Regions from separate parts of the Rhodomicrobium sp. genome, predicted to be linked through region 1. Evidence: predicted binding sites of a transcription regulator. Region 1 holds the regulator's gene; the other holds the start of a gene.

Evidence for each region. The regulator HrcA, encoded in region 1, represses chaperone genes, less so after heat shock. The targets are predictions, from matches to a motif close to GTTAGCACTCNCNNNNNGNGAGTGCTAAC.
Region 2: a site for HrcA is predicted at 8,439-8,467, ahead of groES (co-chaperone GroES). Genes of this name have one in related genera too.

The regions. Positions count from the first base shown of each region.
Region 1 covers NZ_JASGFR010000020.1:19,142-34,116, forward strand. The annotation lists gene QM659_RS09680 (8-amino-7-oxononanoate synthase) at 1-421, shown strand, start outside; gene nagA (N-acetylglucosamine-6-phosphate deacetylase) at 425-1,594, opposite strand; gene QM659_RS09690 (SIS domain-containing protein) at 1,594-2,628, opposite strand; gene QM659_RS09695 (BadF/BadG/BcrA/BcrD ATPase family protein) at 2,615-3,508, opposite strand; gene QM659_RS09700 (N-acetylmuramic acid 6-phosphate etherase) at 3,590-4,492, shown strand; gene grpE (nucleotide exchange factor GrpE) at 4,540-5,406, opposite strand; gene hrcA (heat-inducible transcriptional repressor HrcA) at 5,504-6,607, opposite strand; gene mutL (DNA mismatch repair endonuclease MutL) at 6,864-8,684, opposite strand; gene QM659_RS09720 (glucose-6-phosphate isomerase) at 8,710-10,053, opposite strand; gene QM659_RS09725 (DUF4142 domain-containing protein) at 10,231-10,902, opposite strand; gene QM659_RS09730 (LysR substrate-binding domain-containing protein) at 10,907-11,779, shown strand; gene QM659_RS09735 (hypothetical protein) at 11,883-12,113, opposite strand; gene QM659_RS09740 (YeiH family protein) at 12,003-12,968, shown strand; gene QM659_RS09745 (YcjF family protein) at 12,934-14,130, opposite strand; gene QM659_RS09750 (YcjX family protein) at 14,127-14,975, opposite strand, start outside.
Region 2 covers NZ_JASGFR010000005.1:91,860-106,834, reverse strand. The annotation lists gene QM659_RS03610 (vitamin B12-dependent ribonucleotide reductase) at 1-2,245, opposite strand, end outside; gene trmB (tRNA (guanine(46)-N(7))-methyltransferase TrmB) at 2,928-3,566, opposite strand; gene metK (methionine adenosyltransferase) at 3,689-4,858, opposite strand; gene QM659_RS03595 (helix-turn-helix domain-containing protein) at 4,913-5,419, opposite strand; gene lnt (apolipoprotein N-acyltransferase) at 5,624-7,267, opposite strand; gene QM659_RS03585 (hypothetical protein) at 7,487-8,299, opposite strand; gene groES (co-chaperone GroES) at 8,567-8,884, shown strand; gene groL (chaperonin GroEL) at 8,941-10,569, shown strand; gene QM659_RS03570 (MFS transporter) at 10,953-12,206, shown strand; gene mepA (penicillin-insensitive murein endopeptidase) at 12,228-13,499, opposite strand; gene QM659_RS03560 (aspartate aminotransferase family protein) at 13,712-14,975, opposite strand, start outside.

The sequences.
Region 1 (14,975 bases):
GTCGCGCACGCTCCGCAATTATCTGGTCAACTGCTCGCGACCGTTCATTTTCTCGACCGCGCCGTCGCCGCTGATCGCCGCCGCCGTCCGCGCCGCGCTGCGCCTGTGCAAGGAAGAGCCGGAAAGGCGGGAGAAGCTGACACGGCTGATCGCCTTCGCAAACGCCGCCCTCAAGCAGCGCTGCGGGATTGAGGGCAGCGGCTCGCAGATCGTGCCCGTCATCGTCGGGGCGGACACGCGCGCAACGGCGCTTGCGGCAGCGATGCGCAGCTACGGCTACGACATCCGCGCCATCCGGCCTCCGACGGTGCCGGAAAAGACCGCACGGCTGCGAATCTCGCTCACCCTCAACACGAGCGAGGCCACCGTCAGCGACATGCTCGACGCACTGGCGCACGAGCTTCCCCGCGTCAGCGAATAGAAGTCACGCTGGCGGGTTGGGTGTCGGCATGTCCGTCGAGCGGCCATCCACCCACGTCTCATGGATTTTCATGTCGTTCGGATCGAACGCGACGAGATCGGCGCGGAAGTCAGGCGAAATGCGGCCCAACCGGTCGCCGAAGCCGAGGAATGCAGCCGGTTCGGTCGACGCAAAGCGAAGCGCGTCCGTCAGAGGCGTACCGAGCATCTCCACCGCGTTCCGCACCGCCGACGCCATATCGAGCGCCGATCCCGCCAGCGTGCCCGCCGCATTGGTGAGGCGACCGTCCTTGAGCGTGATGTCCTGTCCGTTCAGCGAGAAACTCGTCTCTTTTCCACCCACGGGCGGCATAGCGTCGGTGACGAGCATCGGATGCGCGGCACCGCGAAGCGCGAGCCGCAGCATGGCAGGCGCGACGTGCTCGCCGTCCGCGATCATGCCGAAAAATGCGTTCGGCGCTTCGAGCGCCGCAGCCACGGGGCCGGGATCGCGGGCACCGAGAGGGCGCATCGCATTGAAAAGATGAGTGAAGCCGGACAGCCCTTCATCCAGCGCCGCCTTCGTTTGCTCGTAGGTCGCCATCGAATGGCCGAGCGAGACACGCACGCCCGCGTCGGCGAGCCGGGCGATCACCCCGGCCCCGACGCGCTCCGGGGCGAGTGTGACGAGCGTCGCCGTCTCGCGCGGCGCGGTCAGGAGGTCCAGATCCTCAGCCGTCGGCTCGCGAATGTAGTCGCGGCAGTGGATGCCCGGCTTTTCCGGCGAGATGAACGGTCCTTCGAGGTGAAGCCCGAGCACGCCCGGATTGAGCGTGGCCGCGCGGTCTACGGCTTCGAGCGCATCGACCATCTTCTGGCGGGCGTCCGTGATGAGCGTCGGCATGACGCCCGTCGTCCCGTATTTCCGGTGCGCCGCCGCGATGGCGGCCATTGCCCCGGCGCCCGGCTCGTCGTTCAGGAGCACGTCTCCGCCGCCGTTCACCTGCGAATCGATGAAGCCCGGAGCAAGCCAGGCACCTTCCGGCAGAGCCCGCACGGGCACCCCGTGGGGCAGATTTCCGGGGTGCATGATGTCCAGGATGCGCCCGCCTCGCATGAAGACCGCGCGATCCTTGTGAACTTCCGAGCCATCGAAGATAACGGAAGCAGCTATGGCGTATCGTTTGCGAAGCATTATCGTGTGCTTGTGATTTTGCGGAGATGGCGGGGGCGGTCCACGTCGGTTCCGAGACGCTCCGCGAGCCGGACGGCCATCATGTAGAAGCTCTGGATGAGGCAAACCGCGTCGGTCTCGGGTTGATCCGGCGGCAGGGCGATTAAATTTTCGTCATCCGCGGTGCCGGTTGCGAAAAGCGCGGTGCCCTTGCCGCGCAGGTCGGCGGCGAGCTTTTCCATTCCGGGGGCGGCTTCATCCGTCGGGTTGAACATCAGGATCGGATATTCAGGCGAGACGAGCGCCACCGGCCCGTGCAGAAATTCGGCGCCGCTGAAGGCTTCAGCGTGAAGGTTGGCCGTTTCCTTGAGCTTCAGCGCGGCCTCGCGGGCGATGGCAAGCGTCGGCCCGCGCCCGATGGTGACGAGGCTCGGCGCGCCTGCCAGCGCGGGAAGCGCCGCGCTCCAGTCCAGATCGGAAGCGGCGGCGAGACGTTCCGGCAGACGGGCGACGGCCGCATCGAGCGCCGAATGTCCGTTCCATGCCGCGGCAAGACGAACCAATGCCGCCAGCGTCGTGACAAAGGTTTTCGTTGCGGCGACCGAGAGTTCCGGCCCGGCGCTCATGGGGAGCACGATGTCGCTTACGCGGGCGAGCGCGCTCTCGGTGTCGTTGACGATTGCCACCGCCAGCGCGCCTGAGCGTTGCGCCGCCTCGGTCATGGCGACGATGTCGGCGCTGCTTCCCGATTGCGAGATCGCGAGGAAGAGCTGATCCTTCAGCTTCAGTTCGCCGCCGTAGACGCTCGCGATGCTCGGCGCGGCGGCAGCTACGGGAATGCCCAGATACCGCTCGAACAGGTGCTTGCCGAAGGTGGCGGCGTGGGCCGAACTGCCGCGCGCGCAGGTGACGATCACCCGGGGCGGCTTCCGCCTCAGCCGCGCGGCAAGCTCCTCTACGGGCCGGGCGAGCGCATCGCGCTGGCGGCTCACCGCATGCGGTGCTTCCCGGATTTCCTGCGCCATGCGCACGTCGGGCGCCTCAGGATGTTTCATGAATCCTCCTGCCCGAAACCGAATTTCGAGCGAGTTGCAGCCCGCCGTCCAGTGCATCGCCGGCGGGGCGAACCAGCGATCGCTTCATGTTCTCAGACAGCCACGGCTCGAAGGGCTGCGCGAGACCGCCCATGAGAGCGAGCCTCCTCGCACCTGAAACAAGCAGCGCCTCGGCAATTCGTTCCACGTGGCCCGCCGCCGAAGTAACAAGTTTCCGTGCGACCGTATCTCCCTCTCCGGCATGCCGGAATACGAGCGGCGCGAACGTCCCGAAATCGGCGGGCGCGGCCTCGCTTGCCCAACGCGTGATGGCGTTCGGGTCATGGCCGAAGCGGTTCGCCGCCTCATCGAGCAGGGGTGATGCCGACGCCCGGCCATCCAGCGCCCAAAGCGTGCGCCGCACGGTTTCGAGGCCGAGCCATGCGCCGCTGCCTTCGTCGGAGACCGGGAAACCCCAGCCGCCGACGCGATGACGCCCGCCGCGCACGATGGCTTCACCGATGCTGCCGGTTCCGGCGATGATGACCCCCCCATCCTCGCCACGATGTGCACCGACGCAAGCCGCATGCGAATCCGTGGTAAAAATCGCGGCCTTGAAGGGGTGAGCGGAGCGGGACAGTTCGGCCTGCATGTCCGGCTCGCCCGCTCCCGCAAGCGCGAGACAGGCGACGACGCGGCGGTAATCGGGCGCGAGCGCCGCTTGCTCGAAACATTGAGCCGTGGCCTCCATGACGGCCGCGAATGCCTGCGGAAGGCCACGCCGGACATTTGCCGGACCGGAGCGCCCTTCGCCCAGCGTCTGGCCTTTCGCGTCGGCGAGGCGCGCCAGACATTTCGTGCCGCCGCCGTCCACCGCGAGAAACAACACTTCGACGTTCACTCTTTATGCCCTTGTTACGCATGCTTATTTAAGGTTGCATGATGCAAAGTCCAGCGCCACTTGAACGCGTTTTCGGTTGTTATGGATACTGAACGGCCATCCCCTCGCTTCTCCGGTATCGATGTCTGGGAGCCGCTCGATGCGCTCGACGCGATGATCGAGGGCCAGCTTGCCGCGGTCGCCGCCGTGCGCGCGGCGCGGCGCGACATCCTCCACGCGGTGCTTGCGATGGAGAAACGCCTCGCCAGCGGAGGGCGGCTCGTTTATGCGGGCGCGGGCACGTCCGGCCGCCTCGCTGTGCAGGACGGCGCGGAACTCATGCCAACCTTCAGTTGGCCGAAGGACCGGCTCGTGTTGCTGCTCGCGGGCGGCGACGAGGCCATGGTGCAGGCCGTGGAAGGAGCGGAGGACGAGACCCACCGCGCCGCCGAACTCATCCGCGTCGAGCATGGCATTTGCGCGAACGATGTGCTGGTCGCGGTTGCCGCCAGCGGCAAGACGCCGTTCACGCTGTCGGCGCTGCGCGAGGCGAAAAAGCTCGGCGCGCTTGCGGTGGGTATCGCGAACAATCCCGACACGCCGCTGCTGGCCGAAGCCGATTGCCCGATCTGTCTTGAAACCGGGTCGGAGCCCATCGCCGGGTCGACACGCATGAACGCGGGCACCGCGCAACGCGTCACGCTCGCTGTGCTTTCGTCGCTGGTGATGATCCGGCTCGGCCGCGTTTACGAAGGGCTGATGGTCGAGGTGCAGGCCGTGAACGCGAAGCTTGTCGGGCGTCGCGAAAAGATGCTCGTGCATCTAACCGGCAAGGACTTGGGCGCCGTGCGGGGAGCGCTTTCGCAAACCGGCGGCAACATCAAGCTTGCGGTACTTGTCCTTCAAGGATGTGCGCTCGACGAGGCCCGCGCGCTGCTCGAACGCTCGGGCGGCCGTCTGCGCGATGCTCTGGCGGTCGCCGCACAAGGAAAAGGCGCGGATTGATCGCCGCGCCTTGCCGGTTCGTCGGGGCGAGGCAGCGCCTCGCGGTGTCAGTTTCCGTTTTCGAGGCGCTTTCCGAAGGATGAAATAAGGTCGTCCACGCCCGCCGGGCCGCTGTTCTCCGTCACGGGTTGTGTAACGGACGACGAGCGCTTCTCGCCGCCGTGCCTGTCGCGCCGCAGGGGCGCGCCGGTCGGATCGCGAAAAACATCGGGATCGTGTTCGTGCGCGGGCTCGACGGCGTTATGGTCATGATGCGCCCCCGCATGCACGGCTGAAGGCGCCTCGCCGGCGGGCTCAGCCGAATGTTCGGTCTGGGGAGGCTCCGGCTTGACCGGCGTGCCGCCCTTGGCGACGATCACGGCCGCAGGGCGCAGCACCCGCTCCCCGATCTTGTAGCCTGCTTGCAGCACCTGCACGACAACGTCGGCGGGCACGTTGGGCACGTCCACCTTGATCATCGCCTCCGATGTATGCGGATCGAATTTTTCGCCGAGCGGCTCGAAGCGCGTGATGCCGTGGCGCTCGAAAACCTTGAGAAGCTCGCGTTCCGTCACTTCCACGCCCTGAAGCAGCGTGTTGAGAGCCGGAGTCTGGTCCGTCGCTTCCTTCTGCGCGGCTTCGATAGCCCGGCGAAGATTGTCGGCGATGACGATGGCATCCTTGCCAAACTCGGACGAGGCGTATTTCGCGGTTTCCGCCTTTTCGCGCTCGCTGCGCCTGCGGTAGTTTTCCATCTCGGCGACGACGCGCAGGTGGCGGTCGCGCAGATCCGCGTTTTCGGCCCTCGCCTCGGCCAGCATCTGCGCCAGCGCCTTCACTTGCTCTTCGGTGGCTTGCGGGTTCTGGTCGCGGCCAAGAGAATCGTTATTTTCCGGCCCGTTCGCGTCCGAGGGCCCGTCCGGGGTATCGTTCATGGTATTTTGCCGTTTCCGTTACGATGAGGATCAGCCGCAATCCTCGACCTGCGATGCGCCGATTTTTGAAGCTATATCGGCGGTTTCGCCGGGATAATCAAGCGAGCACGCGGCTGACGAGCTTGGCCGTAAAGTCAACCATGGGGATAATGCGGCCGTAATTGAGCCGCGTGGGACCGATGACGCCGAGAACGCCCACGATCTTGCGCTCATGATCCTGGAAAGGTGCGACGATCAGGGAAGATCCGGACAGGGAGAACAAATTATTCTCGGAACCGATAAAAATGCGGACGCCATCGGCCTTTTCCGCAAGGTCGAGCAGATGGATCAGCGCCTTTTGCGATTCGAGATCCTCGAAAAGAAGGCGGATGCGTTCGAGGTCTTCCACCGCGCGAAGATCGTTCAGCAAGCGGGACTGTCCGCGCACGATCAGGCTGCGATTGTCCTCGCGGCCGCCGGACCATTGCGCGAGGCCGGACCGCACCAGCTTCGCTGTCAGCGCGTCGAGTTCTGCCTGTCTCGCCTTGAGTTCGCCTTCGATCTTTTCGCGCGCCTCGGGCAGCGTCACGCCGCGGATCTTCGCGTTGAGATAGTTCGTCGCCTCGACCAGCGCTTGCGGCGGCAGACCCTCGGGCAAATTCAGCACGCGGTTTTCGACGCTCCCGTCGTCGCCCGCCAGCACAAGCAGCGCGCGTTTCGAGTCGAGGCTGACAAATTCGATGTGCTTGAGGCGGCTCACCTGCTTCTCGGCAAGGACCACGCCCGCGCAGCGCGAAAGGCCCGAGAGAAGATCGCCTGCCTCGGCCAGAACTTCAGAGGTCACCGCGTGCTCACGATGATAGTCGCGCAACAGCTGCCGTTCGAGCTGCTCGCGCTCGGTTTCCTCAATGCTGCCGACTTCGAGCAGGCCGTCGACGAACAGACGCAAGCCCGTCTGCGTCGGAATGCGGCCCGCGCTGACATGCGGCGCGTAAATCAGCCCCTGAGCCTCAAGATCCGACATCACGTTGCGCACGGATGCGGGCGACAGCGTCATGGGCAGCTGGCGCGACAGATGGCGCGATCCGACAGGCTCGCCCGTTTCGAGATAGGTTTCAACGATGCTCCGGAAGATTTCCCGGTAGCGCTCATTCAATTCGCGCAGCCCGTTTGCCTGACTCAATTCGAGGGCGGGCGCGCGCAACTCTTGCCGCTTCGACATGCTTCGCGTCCTTGTTCCAAACCTGCTAAATCTAAGGTCACGCTGGCCCTTCGTCAAATGCCACGCGCGGCTATAGAACACACCCGCAGCGCCAGCGACCGCGTTTCCCATCGATTTGATTGCGTGTGCACAAGCTTCAATCGGGTCGTGTTCGAAAACGGCCAACCGAAGAGGCAAATCGCGTGCTGATCGCGGCCCGCGAAGCGCGACGGCCTCTTTGCAGCCGGACCTGCGATTCGATCAGATTTGACGGGCGCTAACGCCGCTCGAACAGCCGTTCGAGGTCGCCGCGCGACAGCTCGACATAGGTCGGGCGACCGTGATTGCACTGCGCTGCGTTCGGCGTGGTTTCCATCTCGCGCAGAAGCGCATTCATCTCGTCCGGCCGCATCGGGCGGCCGGCGCGGACGCTTCCGTGACAGGCCATGGTCGCGCAGATCGCGTGAAGCCGCGTCTCGACCGTGTTCGCATTGTCCTTGAGTTCGAGGGCGAGGTCCCGGACGAGCGTCTGCAAATCGCATTGCCCGAGAAGCGCGGGCACTTCGCGAACGATGACCGCGCCCGGCCCGAAGCTCTCCAGCGCGAGGCCGCTTCCCGCGATCACCTCCGCGTGCTCGGCGACGAGCGCGGCATCGTCTTCAGACATCTCCACGATCTCGGGGATGAGCAGCAATTGCCGCGCGATCCGGCCGCCGAGAAGCGCTGCCTTGAGCTTCTCATAGACGATACGCTCATGCGCCGCGTGCTGGTCTATGAGGATCACGCCCTGCGGCGTCTCGGAGAGGATGTAGGTGTTATGGAGTTGCGCCCGCGCCACGCCGAGGCGTTCGTAATTCGCATTGTCTGGTTCAGGGGTCGAGGCTTCGCGCGCGGCTCCGTCAGCGAATGACCGGCTTGCCTCTTCGGCATCGAACGCAAGTGCGGCTTCAGCCAAGCCACCCCGAGGCGCCGCTATCGGCTGCTGATATGCCGGGGAGAACGGCGTTTGCGGCCAGGTGCGCAGCGGCGCGCGATATTGCACCGGCTCCGGCGCAGAGGAAGCGGGTGTCAGCACGCCGGTTGGCCGCGCCGCCATCGCGCCCGCGCGCCGCAGCGCGTCGTGCAGCGCCGAGACGACGAGCGCGCGCACGAGGCTCGCCTCGCGGAACCGCACCTCCGCCTTCGCCGGATGCACGTTCACGTCGACATCCTCGACGCGCACGCTGAGGAACAGCACCGCCAGCGGAAAGCGTCCGCGCGGCACCACATCCACATACGCGCCGCGAATGGCCGAAAACAGCAGCCGATCCTTCACCGGCCTGCCGTTCACGAACACATATTGCAGCGATGCGTCGGGCCGGTTGAGCGTCGGCCTCCCGGCGTAGCCCGTCAGCGCCAGTCCGTCGCGTTCGAGGTGCACCGGCTCGGCGTCCTCGCCAAATTCGCGTCCCATGATGCGCGCGAGACGGGCGCGGACCGCGTTTTCATCCCCTTCGGCGGCGCGCGCGAGCTGAAGCGAAGCGCGTTCGCCCACCGTCAGCGAAAAGCCGACATGCGGGCAGGCGAGCGCGAGCCGCTTCACGACATCGGAGATGGCGGCGTTTTCGGCGCGCTCCGACTTCATGAATTTGAGGCGCGCGGGTGTGGCTGCGAACAGGTCGCGCACCTCGACGCACGTGCCGGGGCGCGCGGCGGCGGGGCGTACGGGCGAAGTTTGCCCGGCGCGCACTTCGATTTCATGGCCGCGCGTCGACGGGCGCGGGCGCGTCACGATGGAGAGCGTGCCGACCGAGCCGAGCGACGGCAGCGCCTCGCCGCGAAAGCCGAGCGTGCGGATCGCCATGAGATCGCCGGTCGGCAGCTTCGACGTGGCGTGGCGCCGAACACACAGCGCGAGATCCGCCTCGTCCATGCCGACGCCGTCGTCGGAGACGCGGATCAGCGACAGCCCACCATTCTCGGCAATCACCTCGATGGCGGTGGCGCCCGCGTCGATGGCGTTCTCGACAAGCTCCTTCACCGCGCTGGCCGGCCGCTCGATCACCTCGCCCGCGGCGATGCGATTGATTTCGACCTGGCTCAGTTCGCGGATCGTCACCCTTCGTCCCCGTGCATCGGACCTGTCAGGCGGCGAGATATTGCCGCGTGAGCTTCTTGGCGAGTTCCACGGCGGGCTGGTCGAACGGATCGACGCCGAGGAGGTCGCCTGCGAGGATCGTCTCGATGAAGAAGTGCATCATCAGCGCGCCGAGCGCCCGCTCGTCGAGCTTCGGCACGTCGATGGTGCGCACAGGGCGTTTTGCCTCGATGAGCGCGTCGACGATGGCCTTCTGCTGCGCGGCAACGAGATCGCCTATGCTCTTTTCCGCGAGATAGGGCGCGCCCGCCTCGGCAGCGAGTGCCGCCGGAATGGTGAGGCCGCGATCCGCGCCTTCCGCCTCGGCTACGCGCACGATGGTCATGAGGTGCGTCGCGGGGCCGTCCATGAAGAGCTGAAGCTGGCTATGCTGATCCACCGGGCCGAGCGTGCCGATGGGGGTCGTGCCCTCTCCGTTCTTGCCGAGGCTTTCGGCCCAGAGCTGCACATACCACGCGCTGAAACGTTCGAGCCGGTCCGAATAGGGCATGAGCACGGAGTTCGTGACGCCGAGATCCTTCGCGAGGCCGATGGACAGCGCCGCGCCGACAGCGGCGGGATGGTCTTCCGGCATGGTGGCGGCGGAGAGCTGTTTCACGACGTCGAGCGCACCGGCGCGGAAGGCAGCCACGTCGAGACCGCGCGCGAGCGCGGGCAGAAGGCCGACGACCGAGAACGCCGAATAGCGCCCGCCGATGTCGGTCGGGTGCGGCAGAAGCGGGATGCCGCGCGCGGAGAAAAGCTCGCGCAGGCCGTTCGCGACGCCCGGCTTCGCGGGCTCCGTCACGCCGAGGAAGATCTGCGGGATGAGCGCGGCGTGGCCCGCATCCTCGATGAATTTGAACGCGATCAGCACCTGCGACAGCGTCTCGCCCGTGGTGCCTGATTTAGAGATCGCGATGAAGCGCGTCTTGGGAATGTCGAGGCTTAGAAGGCCGCGGGTGAAGGAGCGCGAGTCGAGGTTGTCGCAGAAGCGAAGCTCGGGCAATTTGCCCGCCGCATCGCCATCGTCGCCGGGGATGCCCCAGCCGCCGACCTGCGCAAGCGCCTGGCCGCCGAGGCTCGAACCGCCCGTGCCGAGAATAACGACGGTTTCCGCGCCCGCAGCGAGCTTGTCGTAGGCCGCGCGGGTTTCCTCGATGTCGGCGGTGTCCTTCAGGATGCGGAAATGCGCGAAACTGTCGGCCTGAGCGGCCTCCTCAAGGGCCTTGAAACGCGGCGTGAGCAGCGTCAGCCACTGCGTAAGGCGCCCCCGGCTCAACCCGGCGTCTCCGATCTTCGTGGAGAGACTGCCTTCGATCGATTGGCGATAGGATGGATGCGAGGTCATGGCGCGAATCCCTTTCCGTCAGTGCTACCCTCTCGATGCCCGCCCCCCAAGGCAAGACATCCGGCTTCAGCTTTCAACAACTGATCGCACGCAAGGCTTCCGGCGCATAGAAAAAGCCGCGGAGAGCGGCTTTTTCCTGTTCGTGGCGTGGCGTCTTTCGCGCGGCAACGGCCGGCTCTAGCGTCGCGCGGACTCCCTGGGCCTCAGAGTGTCGGCCATTTCGAGATGATGCTTGATCGTCGGCAGCAGATTGGTCGCAAACTGCTTCAATTGCGCGTTGTCGCCGCGCTGTATGTAATTTTCCAGAAGCTTTACCGTGTCTCGATGCGCTTCGCGCTGTGCCTGAATGTAGTGCCGATCGAAATCGATGTCGGCCACTTTCAGATTATCGAGCTTCTGCATGTGCGTCACATCGACGACCACGGAAGGAACGGGGAGATTTGCCGCTTTCAAGGTATCTTTCAGCTTTTGGTCGGCCGCTTGATGATCCTCCACCATCTTGTGCGCAAACTGTTTCACCGCCTCATTGTTCGATTTTTGCAGCGCGATCATGCTGGATTGGATTTCGAACTGGTTGCCGGAGCCGAGGTTCTGAGCAAACGATTCAGCGCTCATATTGCGCACGCCGCGTTCGAGCTGCTGAGCGTCTGCGCCGGGCGCAACCGCACACATTGTGGCGGTTACCGCCGCAACGGCGATCAGGAAACGTTTCATAAATTTCTCCTTGGATTCACCGCGCGAGCGGCATTTTGGAGAGTTAACAGGCGAGGTTGAGCCTCGTTCCCCGTTGCCGCTGTATCTGTTTCCGGGAGCACCATACAATGGCCCGGCAACGGAAAGCGGCGGCATTGACATGACACTTGAGCAATTACGCATTTTCGTCGCCGTGGCCGAGCGGGAGCACATGACGCGCGCAGCCGAGGCGATTCATATCACCCAGTCTGCGGCAAGCGCGGCCATCGCGGCGCTGGAGGCCCGCTATGATACCCGGCTTTTCCATCGCATCGGACGGCGCATCGAACTGACGGACGCGGGGCGTCTTTTCCTCTCCGAGGCGCGCGCAGTGCTGGCGCGAAGCGCCGCAGCAGAACGCGTGCTGCACGATCTTGCAGGGTGCATGGCGGGCACCTTGTCATTGTTTGCAAGCCAGACCATTGCGAATTACTGGCTGCCGCCGTTACTCCACCGCTTTCGCGTGGCGTATCCAGGGGTCTCGGTCCAGCTTGCAATCGGTAATACGGAAGAGGTGGCTGCGGCTGTGAGCGAGGGATTTGCCGATATCGGCTTTGCGGAAGGCAACATCGACAATCCGGCCTTGCGGCTGAAGGCTGTGAAGGGTGACAGGCTGGTGGTCGTCGTCAGTCCCCGGCACGAATGGAGCGGTCGAAACGTGGCCGCGGAAGAACTGATGCAAGGTCCGTGGGTGATGCGTGAGCCAGGCTCCGGCACGCGCGCGATCTTTCTGGATGCTTTGCGGGGGCTTGGCGTGGAGGCCACGTCTCTCAAGGTGGCAATGGAACTGCCATCGAACGAAGCCGTGTGTGCGGCGGTTCGTGCCGGTGCCGGGGCGGCGGCGATATCCGACCTTGTGGCGGAGCCGCTCCTGAGCGCAGGCACGCTCGCGCTCGTATCTCTGCCGCTACCGGAACGCCCGTTTTACGTCGCCCGGCACAAGGAGCGGAGTATCAGCCGGGCGGAACGCGCGCTGCTGGATCTGGTCGAGTAGAGACTCCTTTCCTCTGATCGTTCTCATTTTCAGATCAAAACGACGCCAACAATTTGTTGGAACGATCATTTCGCATGAGCGACCATTAAGGAAACTCCTGAGGTCAATTGTGGCGAATATCGAAACTGTATTTCAAGATGAAGGCGATTTGCGCAAAGCTCGTCGCTTTCATCGCTTGCACCGCAGCCTCCGGCATCACGCCGGTCAAACCATCTGGCCGGGGTTGTTCCTCGTCGGAACGATCACGGGCGCGTCCTTTGCGCTGCGGGAAATTCCGGGCGTCAAAACCTTCAGCCCGCTGATTCTCGCCATCGTGCTCGGTATGGCGTTTCACAATCTGTTCGGTACGCCATCGCGGGCAAGGGAAGGTGTGCTGTTTTCCATGCGCAAGCTGCTGCGCATAGGCATCGTGCTTCTCGGCCTTCAACTCACGGTCGGTCAGCTCGCGGCAGTTGGCGGTGCCGGTGTCGCGATCATAGCAGCATCGCTCGTCGCGACGTTTGTCTTCACGAAATGGCTTGGCCGCATGCTCGGCGTGGAGCGGAAGCTCGCCGAACTGATCGCGGCGGGCACTTCTATTTGTGGCGCTTCGGCGGTCATAGCCACGAACACGGTCACGAACGCGCATGACGAAGACGTGGCCTACGCGGTCGCCTGCGTCACGTTGTTCGGCTCCATCGCAATGTTCGTTTATCCAATGCTGCCTGCGATGCTCGGCCTGGGTCCTCAGGGCTATGGCCTATGGGCGGGCGCGTCGATCCACGAGATCGCCCAGGTGGTCGCCGCCACGTTCCAGTCCGGCCAGCAAGCGGGCGAGTATGGAACCATAGCCAAGCTGAGCCGCGTGATGATGCTGGCTCCTCTCGTTCTGACGCTCGGTTTCATCGCCTCGCGGCGCGCCTCGGCGGGCGAAGATGGCGCGCGCGCCTCGGTGCCGATGCCCTGGTTCGTGCTCGGCTTCGTTGCCCTCACGCTCTTCAACAGCGTAGTGGATATTCCGGCGGAGGTGCGGGGCGGTTTCGCCACGCTGACGATGGTACTGCTGACCATGGCGCTCGGCGCGATGGGGCTGGAAACGAGTTTCCGCAAGCTCGCGGCGAAGGGTCTGCGCCCTCTGGCTTTGGCCGCCTGCGCGAGCGTTTTCATCGCGGCATTCAGCCTCGCCCTCGTTCTTTCCCTTCCGGCGTGATCTCCCCCGCGAAGCGGTGCCCGACCTTCAGGAACTCGGACACGAACTCGCGGAAGCGCGGCTGCTTCGCCTCCACATAGGGCAGCGGCCGCAGCACCTCCACCGCCGCGAGGCCGATGCGCATAGTGAAGCCGCCGTTGATGAGACCCTCACCAAGGCGCTTCGAGACGCGCGCGGTCAGTCCGTGGCCGAGTACCTGAGACAGGATGTCGTCGGTAAACGCGATGCCGCCCGTGAGCGCGAGGTGCCCCGCGATCAGCCGCATCAGTTTCAGGATCGCGAAGAAGCCGGGCCGGCCGCCATAGATCGAGGCGAGGTTTCGGAGCATGCGGAAATTTTCGTAGGCGACGAAACCGACCGAGATGATCGCGGCGGGCGACAGCGTCGTCACGGTCAGCACGCGGCGGCCCGACGAGCCGATGGTGACGCGCGCGAGCTTGTCGAGCGGCACCAGCAGCTCGCGCTCCGTCAGGCTCAGAACCTGCTTCGCGTCCATGATGTCGCGCTCGTGCTTCTTGAGCCGCGCGAGGCCGTCGGCGAGTTCGCGCCGTTCGGCGAAGATCGCGCGGATTTCGCCTGCCGCGACGCGCGCCTGCTTCGTGTCTTCGACCATGAGCGCTGAGTCGGCGCGCTTGCGGACCGTCGTCATGGCCGACAGCCGGGCAAGTCCCCCGATTTCGCGCGCGAGGATCATGGCGAAGGAGAAGACGGCGACCGCCAGCAGGATCGTTGCTGCCCAGCCGATCCAGTCTTGGCGTCCGAGAAGCGTCAGGAATGTGTCCTGCACCCAGATGAGGACGGCGAGCACGACGAGCCCGCCGACAGCCGACAGGAAGAGGCCGCCCCACTTCCGCGTACGCGAGATTGCCTTCTCGGGCGGCTCCGCCGTTGTTGCGGAAGGCTGATCCAAGGGAGCCGGGGCGGGCGCCGCCGCGTTCGGCTGCGGCCCGGCAACGCGCGGCTTCGCGCCCGGCTGTGCGCCCTGCGAGGCGGCGGCAGCGGGGCGGTTCTGTTCGGGTTCCACGCGCGACGATGCATGCGGCGCTTTTGGCGCATCCGGCCCGGGCGCGGGCGCTTCATCCCGCAGCGGCAGATCCGCCGAGAGCCTGGGATCGTCGAGATTGAATGCCGCGGGCGCGCGGCCTTTCGGTTCGCCGGTCATGAGAGTTTATCGCCGATAAGGAAGTTCAACGCGCGGTCGAGCCGGATGTGAGACAGCACCGGGCTTTCGCCGAAGCCGAGCGCGCGCTGGCGTTGCGGCCGGAAACGCACGAAATGCGCCGCCGAATGCCCCATCTTCAGCCATTCGGGCGACAACGCGAGCGCCGGATCTTCCGGCAGGTCGCCGGGAAAGATCGCAAGTTGCTCCTTGCCGTCGAAGACGCGGGCGCCGAGGCGCTCGCCTTTCAGCGGCACGCCGACGATGCATGGCAGCCGGTCGTTGCCCTGCCGCGCTTCCGCCTCGCCCGTGGCGCGGACGCTCGCGAGCGCGAACGCCTTCACCTCCGCGCCGCTGAAATTCGCCCGCGCAGCGCTTTTCTTCGCGATGAGGCCGAGGATCGCCTCAAGCCGGTCGTGGTTCGTGTGGTGCAGGTGATCCGCCTTCGTCGCGGCGAACACGATGCGGTCGATCCGCCGCCCGCTGAACATGGCATGCCACGGGTTCTGGCCGTGACGGAAGCAGCCGAGGATGTCGGTCATCGCGCGTTCGAGGTCGGCGACGGCATCCGCGCCCGCGTTGACCACCGTCAGCACGTCGGCCAGCACGATCTGGCGGTCGAGCCGCGCGAAGTGATCGCGGTAGAACGGCTGGATGACGTGCCGCTTGTAGGAGCGGAAGCGCCGCGACATCATCGCCCAAAGGCTGTTGTCGGGCGGCGTCGAGCCGTCCGGCGCTTGGAGCGGGAAGAAGGTGAAGGCGGGCGAGCCCGCGAGATCGCCCGGCATGAGGAAGCGGCCCGGCGTGAGGCTGGAGAAGGACAGCGCGTCGTCGCGGCATTTGCGCAG
Region 2 (14,975 bases), on a different contig from region 1:
GGGGTGCCGTGGCGAGCGTGCCGCGTCCGACCGCATAGGCAATGATCGCGTCGATCTGCGTCTGCGTGTAGCCGAGGTTCCGCAGCGCTTCCGGCACGGCGCGGTTGATGATCTTGAAATAGCCGCCGCCGGCAAGCTTCTTGAACTTCACGAGAGCGAAGTCTGGCTCGATGCCCGTCGTGTCGCAGTCCATCACGAGGCCGATCGTGCCCGTCGGCGCGATGACCGACACCTGCGCGTTGCGGAAACCGTGCTTCTGCCCGAGCGAGATCACATCGTCCCACACTTCGCGGGCCACCGTGACGAGATCGGTCTGCGGGCAGACGTCGTCTTTCAGCGGCACGGGATTCGTGGAAAGCATCTCGTAGCCGTTGTCACGCCCATAGGCCGCGCGGCGATGGTTCTTCATCACGCGCAGCATATGGGCGGCGTTCGTGCCGTAACCGGCGAACGCGCCGAGTTCCTGCGCCATCTCGGCCGAGGTAGCGTAGCTGACGCCGGTCATCAACGCCGAAACCGCCGCCGCGAGCGCCCGACCTTCGTCCGAGTCGTAGCCGAGACCGGAGACCATGAGGAGGCCGCCGAGGTTCGCATAGCCGAGGCCGAGAGTGCGGAAGTCGAACGAGCGCTGCGCGATTTCCTTCGAGGGGAACTGCGCCATCGTCACGGAGATTTCGAGCACCACCGTCCACAAGCGGCAGGCATGCGCGAAGGCTTCGGTATCGACAAGGCGGCCGTCGGCGGCCTGCGGGCGGAACGAGAGCAGGTTCAGCGACGCGAGATTGCAGGCCGTGTCGTCAAGGAACATGTATTCGGAGCACGGATTGGACGCGCGGATCGGGCCGCTCGCAGGGCAGGTGTGCCAGTCGTTGATCGTGGTGTGGAACTGGATCCCCGGATCGGCGCTGGCCCATGCCGCTTCCGAGATCTGATCCATCAACGCGCGTGCCTTCAGCGTCTTCGCGGCCTTGCCCGTCGTGCGGGATGTCAGGTTCCAATCGCCGTCGACTTCCACGGCGCGCAGGAACGCATCGTCCACACGAACCGTGTTGTTCGAATTCTGGCCGCCGACGGTGCGATACGCTTCGCCTTCCCAATCCGTGTCGAAGCTCGGAAACTCGATGGACTTGAAGCCCTGCCGCGCGAAGTGGATGACGCGCTGGATGTAGGCATCGGGCACGAAGGCGGCGCGCGCCGCCTTGATCTCGCGCTTAAGCGCCACATTCTTGGACGGGTCGAAGCAGTCTTCGCCGTGGCCCTCGCAATTCACGCAGGCGCGCATGATGGCCGCGAGGTGCTTGGCGCACGCCTTCGAACCGGCGACGAGCGCCGCCACCTTCTGCTCTTCGAGCACCTTCCAGTTGATGAACGTCTCGATGTCCGGGTGGTCGGCGTCGACGATCACCATTTTTGCGGCGCGGCGCGTCGTGCCGCCGGACTTGATCGCCCCCGCCGCCTTGTCGCCGATCTTGAGGAAGCTCATCAGGCCGGAAGACTTGCCGCCGCCGGAAAGGCGCTCACCTTCGCTGCGAAGCTTCGAGAAGTTCGAGCCGGTGCCGGAGCCGTATTTGAAAAGGCGCGCCTCGCGTACCCACAAATCCATGATGCCGTTTTCGTTGACGAGATCGTCTTCGACGGACTGGATGAAGCAGGCATGCGGCTGCGGGTGCTCATAGGCGCTTTCGGAGCGCACGAGTTCGCCCGTCTGGAAATCCACGTAATAGTGACCCTGGCCGGGGCCGTCGATGCCGTAGGCCCAATGCAGGCCGGTGTTGAACCATTGCGGGCTGTTCGGCGCGGCCATCTGCATCGCGAGCATATAGCAAAGCTCGTCGTGGAACGTGCGGGCGTCCTCCTCCGACGAGAAATAGCCCCCCTTCCAGCCCCAGTATGTCCACGCGCCCACCATGCGGTCGAACACCTGACGCGCGTCCTTTTCGGGACCATAGCGCTCTGCCTCGGGCAGTTCGGCAAGCGCCTGCAGGTCGGGCACGGAGCGCCACAGCCACGAGGGAACGCTGTTTTCCTCGATGCGCTTCAGGCGCGCGGGCACGCCGGCCTTGCGGAAATATTTCTGCGCGATGATATCGGCGGCCACCTGGCTCCACTGTTCCGGCACGAAGAAGCCTTCGAGCTGGAAAATCATTTTTCCATCCGGATTTTTCAGTTCGCTCGTCGCCTGACGGAACCGAATCGTCTCGTAGGGAGACTGCCCGCTCGTAGTGAATCGCCGTTCGATCCGCATGGATTCTCCTGCCCGGCGCATCATTGCGCCTGCCCGCTTTGTTCAAAGTGATGTTTGGGACGCAGAACTCGAAGACGCACATAGAGCGCACCTCTGACAAAAGGGCGCACGCCAGCGCACCCGGAAATCGGGTGGCTGAAACAACCTGAATTGGAAGACTTGAGCCGACTGAGGATGAAATGCCGCCGCGCCCTCCTTGGAAGGGCGCTCCCCGCAGCGACACGTCCGAACGTAGTCGATTCGCACGCGTATGGCTGTCACTTCGCCGCAACATCGCACAAATGCTTGGGGGTGATGTTGACGGTGGCGCTATATGTTGTGTTGATCTTGTTCAAAAGCCCTGCGCGAGCGATAATTCCCTGTTGACAAGCGGGGGACAAGCTGTGGGCTGATTTGAGTCCGCCGCCGACTGTTCGGACGCCAAAATCGCGAGGCGCGCAGCGCGGCTGTTTGCCTGGGGCTTAGCAAGATGCGGAGGCAAAGGGCTCTGCGTCCAGCCGCACGCAGTCCGCCGAGCATTGCAGGCGCTGTTGCGCGCACAACCGTTCGAGAAGCCCTTTCTATCGGAGTGCCCGACGCGCCCCATGCAGGCCAGCCGCCGGACGCGAATGCGCATCACAGGAACGATACGTCGCCCATGCGAGGTCTTCCCATTATAAGGAAACGTTGGGAACGCCCGTCTTCAGGCCCTTGACGGCTCGATCACGCGCTGAAGCACAAGAAACGTCGCGCCGCGCCCCTCTCGCCGGGCCTTCTGCTCGTAGCGCGTCACGGGCCAGTCAGGCAGCGTATCGCGGTTCTCGGTCGTGAAAACCTGCGCGATGTCGAAAGCGGGATGGAGGCGCGCAGCTTCGATGGCAGCCTCGGCGTAATCATCGATGTCGGAGGCAAAACGGAATTCGGCGCCCGGCCGCAGCAGGGGCGCGAGTTCATCGAGAAGGTGCGCGGAAAACAGCCGCCGCTCGCGATGGCGCTTTTTGGGCCACGGGTCGGGGAACAACATGAAGGCGCGTGCCAGACTTTCCGGCGGCAGCGCCTGAAGCAGGGCAAGCACATCGTCCGCGTATAAACGGACGCGTTCGGAAAGCTCGCGCGCGACGAGGGCATCCATCGCCGCCACGACGCCATTCAGGTAGGGTTCGGCGCCGATCATCCCGACATGTGGATTGTTGGCGACCTGCCAGACGAGATGCTCGCCGCCGCCAAAGCCGATTTCGAGCCAGATGTCCCGCACGCTGTCGGGAAAAAGCCGTTTCAGAGCGACGGCGTCCAGCGGTGCGCTGACGTCGATCGAGCGGCTTTGCAGCGCGTCGGCAAGCAACGATGATTGCCGCAGAGAGAGCGTTCTGCCCTTTCTGCGGCCAAATGATCGAAGCCGTCTTTCGGAGGAATATGCTGCGCCGTCGGCATTCCCGCACGGCGCAGTCTCGCCTTTCGTCACGCTCAGCTCAGCGCGTCTTTCAGCGCGTCGACGAGGTCCAGCCGCTCCCAAGAGAAGCCACCGTCATCGGTCGGCGTGCGACCGAAGTGGCCGTAACTGGCAGTCCGCTGATAAATCGGGCGGCTGAGTTGCAGGCGCTCGCGGATGCCACGGGGGCTGAGGTCCACGATCTCGGCGATTACGGCTTCAAGCTTGCTTTCGTCCACGCTGCCCGTCCCATGAAGGTCGGTGTAGATGGACAGCGGCTTCGCCACGCCGATGGCGTAGGAAAGCTGAAGCGTGCACTTGTCGGCAAGACCCGCCGCGACGATATTCTTCGCCACCCAGCGCGCCGCGTAAGCAGCAGAGCGATCGACCTTCGTCGGATCCTTGCCGGAGAACGCGCCGCCGCCGTGCGGGGCTGCACCGCCGTAGGTGTCCACGATGATCTTGCGGCCGGTAAGACCGGTATCGCCATCGGGGCCACCGATCACGAAGCGTCCCGTCGGGTTAACGTAGAACTCTTCCTTCGGCGGGAACCAGCCTTGCGGCAGCACCTCGGCCACGATGTTGCCGACGATTTCGCGAATACGCTCCTGTGTCGCGTCTTCGGCGTGCTGCGTCGAAACGACGACAGAGGTCGCGCGCACCGGCTTGCCGTTTTCATAGTACAGAGAAACCTGGCTCTTGGCGTCGGGGCCAAGTTCTGGAAGCTGCCCGGACCGGCGCAGCTTCGAAATCTCGTACAGGATGCGATGCGAATAATAGATCGGCGCGGGCATGTAGCTTTCGGTTTCGCGCGTCGCGAAGCCGAACATGATACCCTGATCGCCGGCGCCCTCGTCCTTGTTGCCCGCAGCGTCGACGCCCTGGGCGATATCAGCGGATTGAGCGTGCACGTAGGAGACGATATCGGCGGTCCGCCAGTCGAATCCCTCCTGCTCGTAGCCGATGTCGCGGATCACGTTGCGCGCCGTCTCGATCAGCTTGTCGCTCGTGACGGAAGACGGCCCACGGACTTCGCCCGCCAGAACGACTCGGTTCGTGGTCGCGAGAGTCTCCAATGCCACCCGCGAATGCGGATCGGCGGCGAGGTAAAGATCGACAATCGCGTCCGAGATCTGGTCGCAGACCTTGTCAGGGTGCCCCTCGGATACCGATTCGCTTGTGAAATGATAGCTATTGCGAGACACTGCCTCGTTCCAATCCTTGCAAGATTTGCCTGGAATGCATGGCAACTCACCATGCTAGCCGAGATCGTTCCCAATCCCCGGCTGGCCTTCCTTAGCGTCCGGCTTTTCCTCTGACAAGGCCCTTACGAGATCTATGACGCGGCGCCGCACCTTCGGATCCTGTATTTTGGCAAACGCCTTGTTTAGTTCGAGACCTTCGCGAGAGTTGAGAAAATCGAGAAGAAAGCCCTCTTGCTCGGGCTCATGAAGGCCGTGATTTGCGCTTGCCGGCGTGCCATGAGAAAATGCGTCTTCAAAGAAATAGCCAACCGGCACTTCCAGAATTTTCGAAAGCTGGAAGAGGCGGCTTGCGCCGATCCGGTTCGTTCCCTTTTCGTATTTCTGAATCTGCTGGAAAGTGAGATTCATTTTCTCACCCAGCTTCTCCTGACTCATGCCGATGATCATGCGACGATATCGCACGCGGCTGCCGACATGAATATCCACCGGATTCGGCTTGCGCCCTGCGGTTTCATATATCTCGTCATTATCGGCCAATATTGACACCGAAGACTCGACCATGCCCATATTCCGCCCCATCTCTCTCCGCCATCTTTAAGTTGTGCGCACTCAGCCGTATGACCTATTCCCACTACCTAAAAGTTGTAGTTATGCGTGAACGAGCCGTCAAGCTTCTTCTTATCTGCTAACGGATCGTTTTGGAGACATCGCCAAGGCGTTCTTCTCTTAACCGCAAGAATCCTCAGTGAGTTCCGGAATTAAGAATCATCTGACTTTTGCGAGAGCGACCATAGCCAGATAAAATTGAAGCGTGAAGAAAAATAACGCAATAAACGACTGCATCCTCGTTTTTTGATAACAGGTTATCGGTAATGCATGGGGCAAGCTGTGGTCAATTGTCCCAGCTTTACCCAAATCTATTTTGTCCAAAATGCGGCCAAAAGGGTCGATGACCGCCGAAATTCCGGTATTGGCCACCCTGACAACCGGCAAGCCTTCTTCCACGGCGCGAATGCGTGCCAGATGGAGGTGTTGATATGGTCCGGTGGACTGTCCAAACCACGCATCGTTAGTAATATTGACCAGCCATTTCGGCCTTTCCGGCAGATTTCCCGTTCTTCCCGGAAAAATAATCTCGTAGCAGATCAGCGGCAGAAAAGGCGCCGCCTGCGGGGTTTCGATTGGCCGTGCCGGCCCCAACCCCGCCTCAAAACCGTCCAACCTATGGGAAAAAGCGGAAAAACCCGCCTTCATCAGAACGTCCCTGAAGGGCACATATTCACCGAATGGGACGAGGTGGATCTTGTCGTACACAGCCCTGATCTCAGCCCCTTTCCCCAACAAAAATAAGCTGTTGAAAGCTCGATCGAAGCGTGGACGACCGTCCGGTTCGCGGCTTCCCTCGGCACGTTCGGCGCCTATGATCAGTGAAGTCCCGTCTGGAATGAGCGCTGAAAGCGCATCGCGCACCTCGTCGCTGTATATCTGATCATTGAAGGCGAAAAGGACCGGCACGGACGATTCAGGCCAGATGACATGCGTGAACGCGGCGATGTCTTCACCGGACGTGCCGCTGCGGCTCAACTGAAGCGCGCGCTCGAAGATCCAGCGGCGATTTTCCGGTTTCCACTTTTCCTGCTGCGGAATATTCGGCTGAACGATGCGGATCCGCACTCCAGGCACGTCACCGACGCTCTGCTGAAGCCTTTGTGCGCCAACCGCATAGAACGCCGCGAGGGTCAGGGCCGCGACCAGAGCGGGGACGGGAAGCCTGTCGAAGCGTGCCCCCGGGGCCGCGATAAAGGCTGCCGGCGCAGAGAAGATGAAAAGCGCGGCGAGCGTCAGACCGTAAATGCCGATATAGGCCGCCATCTGCATCGGCGCATCGTCAGCGGCAAGCGCCTGCCCGAACAGGTTCCAGGGAAAACCGGTGAAGAAATATCCCCGCGCGGCCTCCACGCAGAAAAAAGCGAAAACGAACCCGATGATGCGCGCATAACCGCGTCGCCACATCGCCGCCGCGAGAACCCCCGCGACCGCATAGAACAGCCCGAGCGCCGCGCAAAGTCCGGCAACTGCGAACGGCATCAGGACCGCGTAACGTTGCGCGTCGACGTAGAACGCGAAGCCGATCCAGTAGATACCCGCGAGAAAATAGCCGAAGCCGAACGCCCAGCCGAGCAGCGCCGCGCTCTTGAGACGTTTCAGATAGTCTTCACGGCGCGTCGTCGCATCCTCGCGAAGCGCAACGGCATCGAGCACCCAGATCATCAACGGGAAGGTCAGGAACAGCACCGGCCAGAGATGAAACGGCGCCATGGCAAGCACAGACAGCGCGCCGGCGATAAAGGCGATCAGCGCCAGTTTCCAGGTCTTGAGACCGGCGATGGCCGTCGGCAGGGAGTCCATGAAGAACCTTGGTGGGAGAGTGTCGGCAGGCGACGCAGCATTAAGTGCTTGCAAATATCGAGCCCGTTCGCTGCTGACGAGATGGAATCGCAAAATGCGACTGCAAGGTTGGGGAAAGGTGGCGCGCATGCCGCTCGTCGGCCGTGCCAACCTGTTGAAAAATGAGCATCCCCCAGGCGGATAGATGGTCGGGCAGCCTAGCCACCCGACCATCGTCCATCAGCGAATCTTGACCAGATCGAATTGCGAGTAGCATTCGCGGCTCGGCAGATTGTCATGCCCGCTGAGAGCGTCGGAGAAAGCTTCCGTCAGGTTCACGCCCTCAGCCCTTGCGCGAACGCTCGCGAGAAGAACAGGCCGCTCATAGCTCGAGTCCGCGTCCTCTTTGGCCTTGCAGGCTTCCTTGTCGTATTGACCCAGATTGAGCGTCCAAAGCGGGATCGAGGCATCCGTCACCTTGGAAATCCATCCTGCAACCGTCTGAGCGCGTGCAAGCGCGCGCGCTTCCTCCGCCTCGCGGTCGCCTTCGCGGGAGGCCAGGCCAACGGCGATCAGGTCGAGCGCGCTGGCGAACGACTCCCTCACCTTCGGCGTGATGATGCGGTCGGCGGTTTCTTCTTCGGGGATCACGACATCGTTGGAAACGACTTCGACCGTGCTTCCCTTGACCCAGGTATAGTCGCTGGTGACGATGATATAATCGAAAGATGCCGAGCGCCCTTCCGCGTCCTTGCCGTCAATGCGGAAGAAATACGCATTCTCGACCCTTTCCTTGGGAGCACTCTTGTCAGAGACCGGTTGCGGAACGGCCGCTACGGGTTGTGGCGCAGGCGCGGCCTCCACCTTTTTTGCCGCCCGCTCGGCGTAAAGGATAGCGCCTTCGACCAGAGCGGCGAGAAACAGCAAGACCGCGAGGATCCAGAGCCAGATTCCGGCGCGCCGCTTCTTTTCTTCCCTGGGTTTCTCCCCATCTCCCGCGAGAGGAGGCTGCGCCGAGCCGGGATTAACGTTTTTTGCAAGAATATCGGTCATTGAAATGCTCCCCTGAATCTCGGGACAAGGCCCGACGCGCCGCAGTGTGGCATGCCACGTCGAGTGCAATTTTATTATGACGAGATTTCGTCAAATTCGCTTCATCATCCTTCACGCCTGCTAAAGACCTCTCGCCGAAATTGGCACTCACCACTTGACAGTGCTAACAGTTCCGCTCTATCTCTTCGGCAGGGTGAACGCGAGCGAATATGCCGCACCCACACATTCACCATCCAGATTTGTCGTCTGAGGAGGATACACATGTCAGTGAAATTCCGGCCCCTGCATGACCGCGTCGTCGTGCGCCGTCTCGAAGAAGAAGAGCGCACCAAAGGCGGCATCATCATTCCGGACACGGCGAAGGAAAAGCCTCAGCAAGGCGAAGTGATCGCCGTTGGCCCCGGCGCCCGTAACGAAGAAGGCAAGCTCGTTGCTCTCGACGTGAAGGAAGGCGACCGTGTCCTGTTCGGCAAGTGGTCCGGCACCGAAGTCAAGATCGACGGCGAAGACCTTCTGATCATGAAGGAAAGCGACATCCTCGGCATCCTCGAGGGTCACGACGGCGGCAAGAAGAAGAAATCCTAAACGCCGATACCTCTCTAATTCCCAAGTTTCACACTCAATTCGAAGGGTCATGAACAATGGCTGCTAAAGAAGTACGTTTTGGCCAGGACGCCCGTGATCGCCTGCTCCGTGGCGTGGACATTCTCGCCGACGCCGTGAAAGTTACGCTCGGCCCGAAAGGCCGCAACGTCGTGATCGACAAGTCCTTCGGCGCTCCGCGCATCACGAAGGACGGCGTGACCGTCGCGAAGGAAATCGAGCTTGAAGACAAGTTCGAAAACATGGGCGCGCAGATGGTGCGCGAAGTCGCTTCCAAGACCAACGACATCGCTGGCGACGGCACGACCACCGCGACCGTTTTGGCTCAGGCCATCGTGAAGGAAGGCGCGAAGTCCGTCGCCGCCGGCGCGAACCCGATGGACCTCAAGCGCGGCGTCGACCTCGCGGTCGCAGCTGTCGTGAAGGATCTCCAGAGCAAGGCGAAGAAGGTCACCTCTTCCTCCGAAGTCGCGCAGGTCGGCACGATCTCCGCGAACGGCGACGCCGAAGTCGGCTCCAAGATCGCCGAAGCGATGGAGAAGGTCGGCAACGAAGGCGTCATCACGGTTGAAGAGAGCAAGTCGCTCGATTTCGAACTCGAAGTCGTGGAAGGCATGCAGTTCGACCGCGGCTATATCTCGCCGTACTTCATCACCGACGCAGAGAAGATGCGCGTCGATCTCGACGATCCGTTCATCCTGATCTACGAGAAGAAGCTCTCCAATCTTCAGCCGCTGCTGCCGGTTCTCGAAGCCGTCGTCCAGTCGGCCCGTCCGCTCCTGATCATCGCTGAAGACGTCGAAGGCGAGGCTCTGGCCACGCTCGTCGTCAACAAGCTGCGCGGCGGCCTCAAGGTTGCGGCCGTGAAGGCTCCTGGCTTCGGCGACCGCCGCAAGGCCATGCTGCAGGACATCGCCGTTCTGACCGGCGGCCAGCTCATCTCCGAAGACCTCGGCATCAAGCTTGAGAACGTCAACGTTGCCATGCTCGGCCGCGCCAAGAAGATCACCATCACGAAGGACGACACGACCATCGTCGATGGCTCCGGCGACCAGAAGGAGATCGAGGCCCGCATCAACCAGATCAAGGCCCAGATCGAAGACACCACTTCCGACTACGACCGTGAGAAGCTCCAGGAGCGTCTTGCGAAGCTCGCGGGCGGCGTCGCGGTGATCCGCGTCGGCGGCGCGACGGAAGTCGAAGTGAAGGAAAAGAAGGACCGCGTCGACGACGCCCTCAACGCGACCCGCGCGGCCGTGGAAGAAGGCTTCCTGCCGGGCGGCGGCGTTGCTCTGCTCCGTGCGATCTCCGCGCTTGAAGGCCTCAAGGGCGAGAACGAAGACCAGAAGGCGGGCATCAACATCGTCCGTCGCGCGATCCAGACCCCGATCCGCACCATTGCAACGAACGCGGGCGAAGACGGCGCGGTTATCGCCGGCAAGGTTCTTGAAAACAAGGAGTACAGCTTCGGCTACAACGCCGCGACCGGGGAATATACGAACCTCGTCGCCGCTGGCGTCATCGATCCGGTGAAGGTGGTTCGCATCGCGCTTCAGGACGCCGCTTCCGTGGCGGGCCTCCTGATCACGACCGAAGCCATGATCGCCGAGAAGCCGAAGAAGGACGCTCCGCTTCCGGCGATGCCGGGCGGTGGCATGGACTACTAAGTCCTCGCCAGAGCGGCCGAAACACGAAGCCCGCGACGCAAGTCGCGGGTTTTTTCAAACCGAGAGTGTAAAAGTTACCTTTTCCAACCCAACTTAGGATTCTGATTAGTGAAGATTAGACTCCTCCCTAAATATATTTGGGTCGCTATTGGGGCCATATTCGGCATAATGACCTATTTTAACACCTTTGTTGAGTTCTTTAGAAATACCCAAGCGCTTCGCGCATCTTTTCAGACCCGAGAAATTGTTCGTTCAGCGGATGGGTGGAAACCACACATTGAGGAAAGAAGGCCCCGTCCTTAGGGATCACTTTTGCTTCTCGGTTGCTTTGCTTTCCACGCGCGGCGCTCAGGCTCACGCGGCAGGAAGCAGGATATGCCCCCGTGCAGCCGGACGATGCGCAGCCTCCTATCTCGGACCATAATCAAAGCGCCCTCGACTGGCTGAATTTCCTGCTCGCGGATGTCAAGGACGGTCTCGGGCCGTTCCTTGCGATCTATCTCACATCGAGCCAGCAGTGGGACGCGGGCAGCGCGGGCCTGGTCCTGACCATCGGCGGCCTGGCGACCGTTCTCGCGCGCAGCCCGGCGGGCGCGCTCGTGGACGCCATCGCCTGGAAGCGCTCCCTGATTGTCGTCGGCGTGGCCATCGTCGCAGTCGCGTCGCTCGCGATGTCGGCCAACCCGACATTCTGGACGGTCGCGGTCGGCCAAGCTTTCATCGGCATTTCCGACGCGATCCTCCCCCTCGCCGTTACCGCGATCAGCCTCGGTATCGTAGGGCGCAAGGCTTTCGCACGCCGCGTAGGGCGAAACGAGGCGTGGAGCCACGGAGGCAACGTCACGGCGGCCATCCTCGCCGGAGCGGCGGGATATTTCATCGCGCAGGTCGCCATGCTCTGGACCGTCGCGCTGCTCGCGGCGCTTTGCGCGGTGGCGGTTTATCGGATCGATGACAGCGCCATCGACAACGACGTGGCACGCGGCGAGGAGAAACACGGGCAAACGCCCGAAGCGGTCGGCATGCTCCTGCGCAACAGGCCGCTGTTGTGGTTCACCGCCGCGATCACGCTGTTCCATTTCGCGAACGCGGCCATGCTGCCGCTCGCGGGCGAGAAGCTCAGCGTCGGCAAACCGGACGAAAGCCCGCTTTTCATGGCGTCCTGCGTCGTCACCGCTCAACTCGTGATGATCCCGATGGCGATCCTTGTCGGACACCGCGCGGATGCGTGGGGCCGCAAGCCCCTGTTTCTGTGTGCCTTCGCAGTCTTGCCGTTACGTGGGCTTTTGTTCGCTCTCGCTGACAACCCGTGGGCCATCGTCGCCATTCAAATCCTCGACGGGATCGGCGCGGGCATTTTCGGCGCGTTGTTTTATATCGTCGTGGCGGATTTCACACGCGGCACCGGCCGCTTCAACCTCGCGCTCGGCGCGGCGGGGGCGAGTTGGGGTCTTGGCGCGGCGTTGAGCAACGCCGTCGCGGGGCAGATCGTCAACAGCCTCGGATTTTCCGCGGCGTTCTATTTTCTGGCCGCGTGCGCGCTCGGGGCGTTCGCCATTTTCGCAGTCGCAGTCCCCGAGTCGCGAGATTATGAGGCGGCAAGCCCGGAAGGACGGGAATTGACGGCGACATCTTGAGCGCCACCGTCAGGTGTTTTATCAATGCGCGGCAAGCGTGATCGAAGGCGACGCGTTCAGCACCGCCGTACAAGCCGGCGGAAGCTGCGCCACAGTGATGCCGGGCTTCGACTTCGCGGCTGGCGCGGATGCCACCGTCGGCTTCGGCGCGACCGGAACCACCGGTTTCGAGAGTTGCGCGATCCACTTGTCGAGCCCCCCGCCACAGCCGTCGCCGGCGGGCAGAGGCGGCTGATTGCGGCACCCATCATCGCCAGCGGGGCAGGCGAGCCGGACATGGAAGTGCGCATCGTGGCCCATGATGGGCTGGATCTTGTGCAGGAAGCCGCGATCGTCCTTCACGTTATCGCACATCCATTTCTTGATCGCGGGATTGACGAAGACGCGCGTCACTTCCGGGTAGGACACCGCGCGCCGAAGCAACTTTATGTGGTCCGGCGTCCACATCTGCTCATTGACATGAACGGGATCGAGAAGAACGCTCTCCATCTTCACCTGTTCGCGCTCGTCGGCGGCAAGCGTGCGGTCGGGCATCGGCTTGTACCAGATGTCGACATCGAGACCGACCTGATGGCTCGCGTGACCGAACGGCATCGGGCCGCCGCGCGGCATCGACATGTCGCCGATCAGGAGGCCCGGCCATCCGTCCTTCGCCTTCGCATCCCTGGCAAACTTTTCGATGAAGGTCACGAGCACGGGATTGCCCCAGTGGCGGTTGCGCGAAAGCCGCATGCCCTGCCAGACGGGGCCATTGTCGGCAAGCTGTTCCGCACCGGCGAGGCAGCCCTTCGCATAGAACCCGATGGATCGCGTTTCCATCTTGGCGGGTTCGCGGACCGCGCCGAAGAGCAGCTTCGCGGGCGTCGTCTTCAAGACTTTCGGAGCAATTGCCCCGGTGCCGGGGATCGGAACCGGCGCCGCGGCGGGAGTGGCGCCCGCGGTCAGTCTGACCCCGGGAGCCGAGGCGGTCGCGGCCATGTCCTTTGGAGGATTCGGCGCGTTCGCAACGGCGGGGGCGGTCTGAACGGCGGAGGAAGATGGGGCGATTTCAGGCTGTGGCAGCGCCGCTGGCGCGTCCGTCGTCGCCCCGGCCTGACGCAATTCCGATGGCGTCGCCTGCGCCGTGACAACGCGCTTGGGCGTGCCGCGACGGGGGTTATAGGCTGTCGCTTTCGGGGCGTCAGAGGAAGCCATCAAGCCCGCGAGAGCGTCCGCACCGCCGGAAGCAACCGTCACCGCCAGCGCGACACTCGTAACAAGCGACGCGTTGAGGAGAATATTTCGCGCATTCATTCAAAGTCTCCCCGCCTGATCGTCCCGCTTCCTACGGGTGAGCAGCCGATCATCAAAGACCAGACGCCGTGGCTGTGTCAGCGCGCGACGCTCCCGACTGCCCTTTTCGACTGTTATTCAGACGATAAAACAGATAACGGGTTGAATTGTAGCGGAAAGGCTTCACCGTTTCGTTGCCGAAACCTTAAACAGCGTTAACCTCAACGTGTGCGTCAGGCGTCCGCTCGCGATTTGAGTGCATGCCCCGCGAGCGTCTTGCCGAGCGACCAGGCCGCGCCCGGCACCTTGTGGGCGGCGGCGATGGTCGCATCGAACGAGTCCTCGATCCACGTGCAATCGTCGTCGGAGAGCGTGAGCGCGGGCAGCAGCTTCACAATATTCATGCCGTGACCCGCGACCTGGCAAAGGATCTTGTGCTCCTTGAACATCGGGATCGTGATCATCTGGCTGAAGAGACCCTTGTTCGCCGCCTCCAGCGCGTGCCACGACATGCGCAACGCGAAAGACTTCGGCTCGCCGAACTCGATGCCGATCATGAGCCCCTTGCCGCGCACGTCCTTCATCAGCTCGTAGCGGCCGATCATCGAGCGGAACGAGGCCGTGAGCCGCTCACCCTTTGCGGCGGCGTTCTCGATAACCCCGTCTTCTTCGAGGATTGAAAGCGTCGCGAGAGCGGCCGCCATCGCCATGTCGTTCTTGGCGAAGGTGGAGCCGTGGACCACCGCGCGGTCCATGCGGTTGAACAGCTTGTCGAAGATCCACTTGCGCGTCAGCACCGCGCCAACCGGCACATGGCCGCCCGAAAGCGCCTTGGCGACGAGCACGAGATCCGGCTCGATGCCCGGCCAGTGATCGATGGCGAAGAACTTGCCTGTGCGGCCGACGCCGGTCTGGATTTCATCGGCGACGAAAAGCGTGCCGTACTTCCTGCAAAGCTCCTGAACCCCTTTCAGATAGCCGTCGTCGGGGACGTGAACGCCCTTGCCCTGGATCGGCTCGACGAAGAAGCCCGCGATTTTCTTGGTCTTCAGCGCGTCTTCCAACGCATTGAGGTCGTTGAACGGCACTTCCACCGTGTCGGTGAGGAAGCCTTCGAAGCCCTTGCGGAAGATCTGGTCGCCATTGAGCGAGAGCGAGCCGTAGGACAGGCCGTGGAACGCATGGCTGCAATGGGCGAGACCCGCACGGCCCGTGGCGGCGCGCACGAACTTGATGGCAGCTTCAACGCTCTCCGTGCCGGAATTGGCGAAGAATGCCTTCTCCAGCCACGGCGCCCGCGCGAGAAGGCGCTCTGCCACGACGCCGGCAAGCGGCGACACGTCCATCTGCACGAGATTTGGAAATTCGCTGTCGAGCACCTGCCGCAGCGCATCGTGGACCTTCGGATTGTTGCGCCCGAGCGCGAAAACGCCCCAGCCCGACAGGAGATCGAGATATTTGTCGCCCGCGCGGTCCCACAAATAGGGGCCTTGCCCG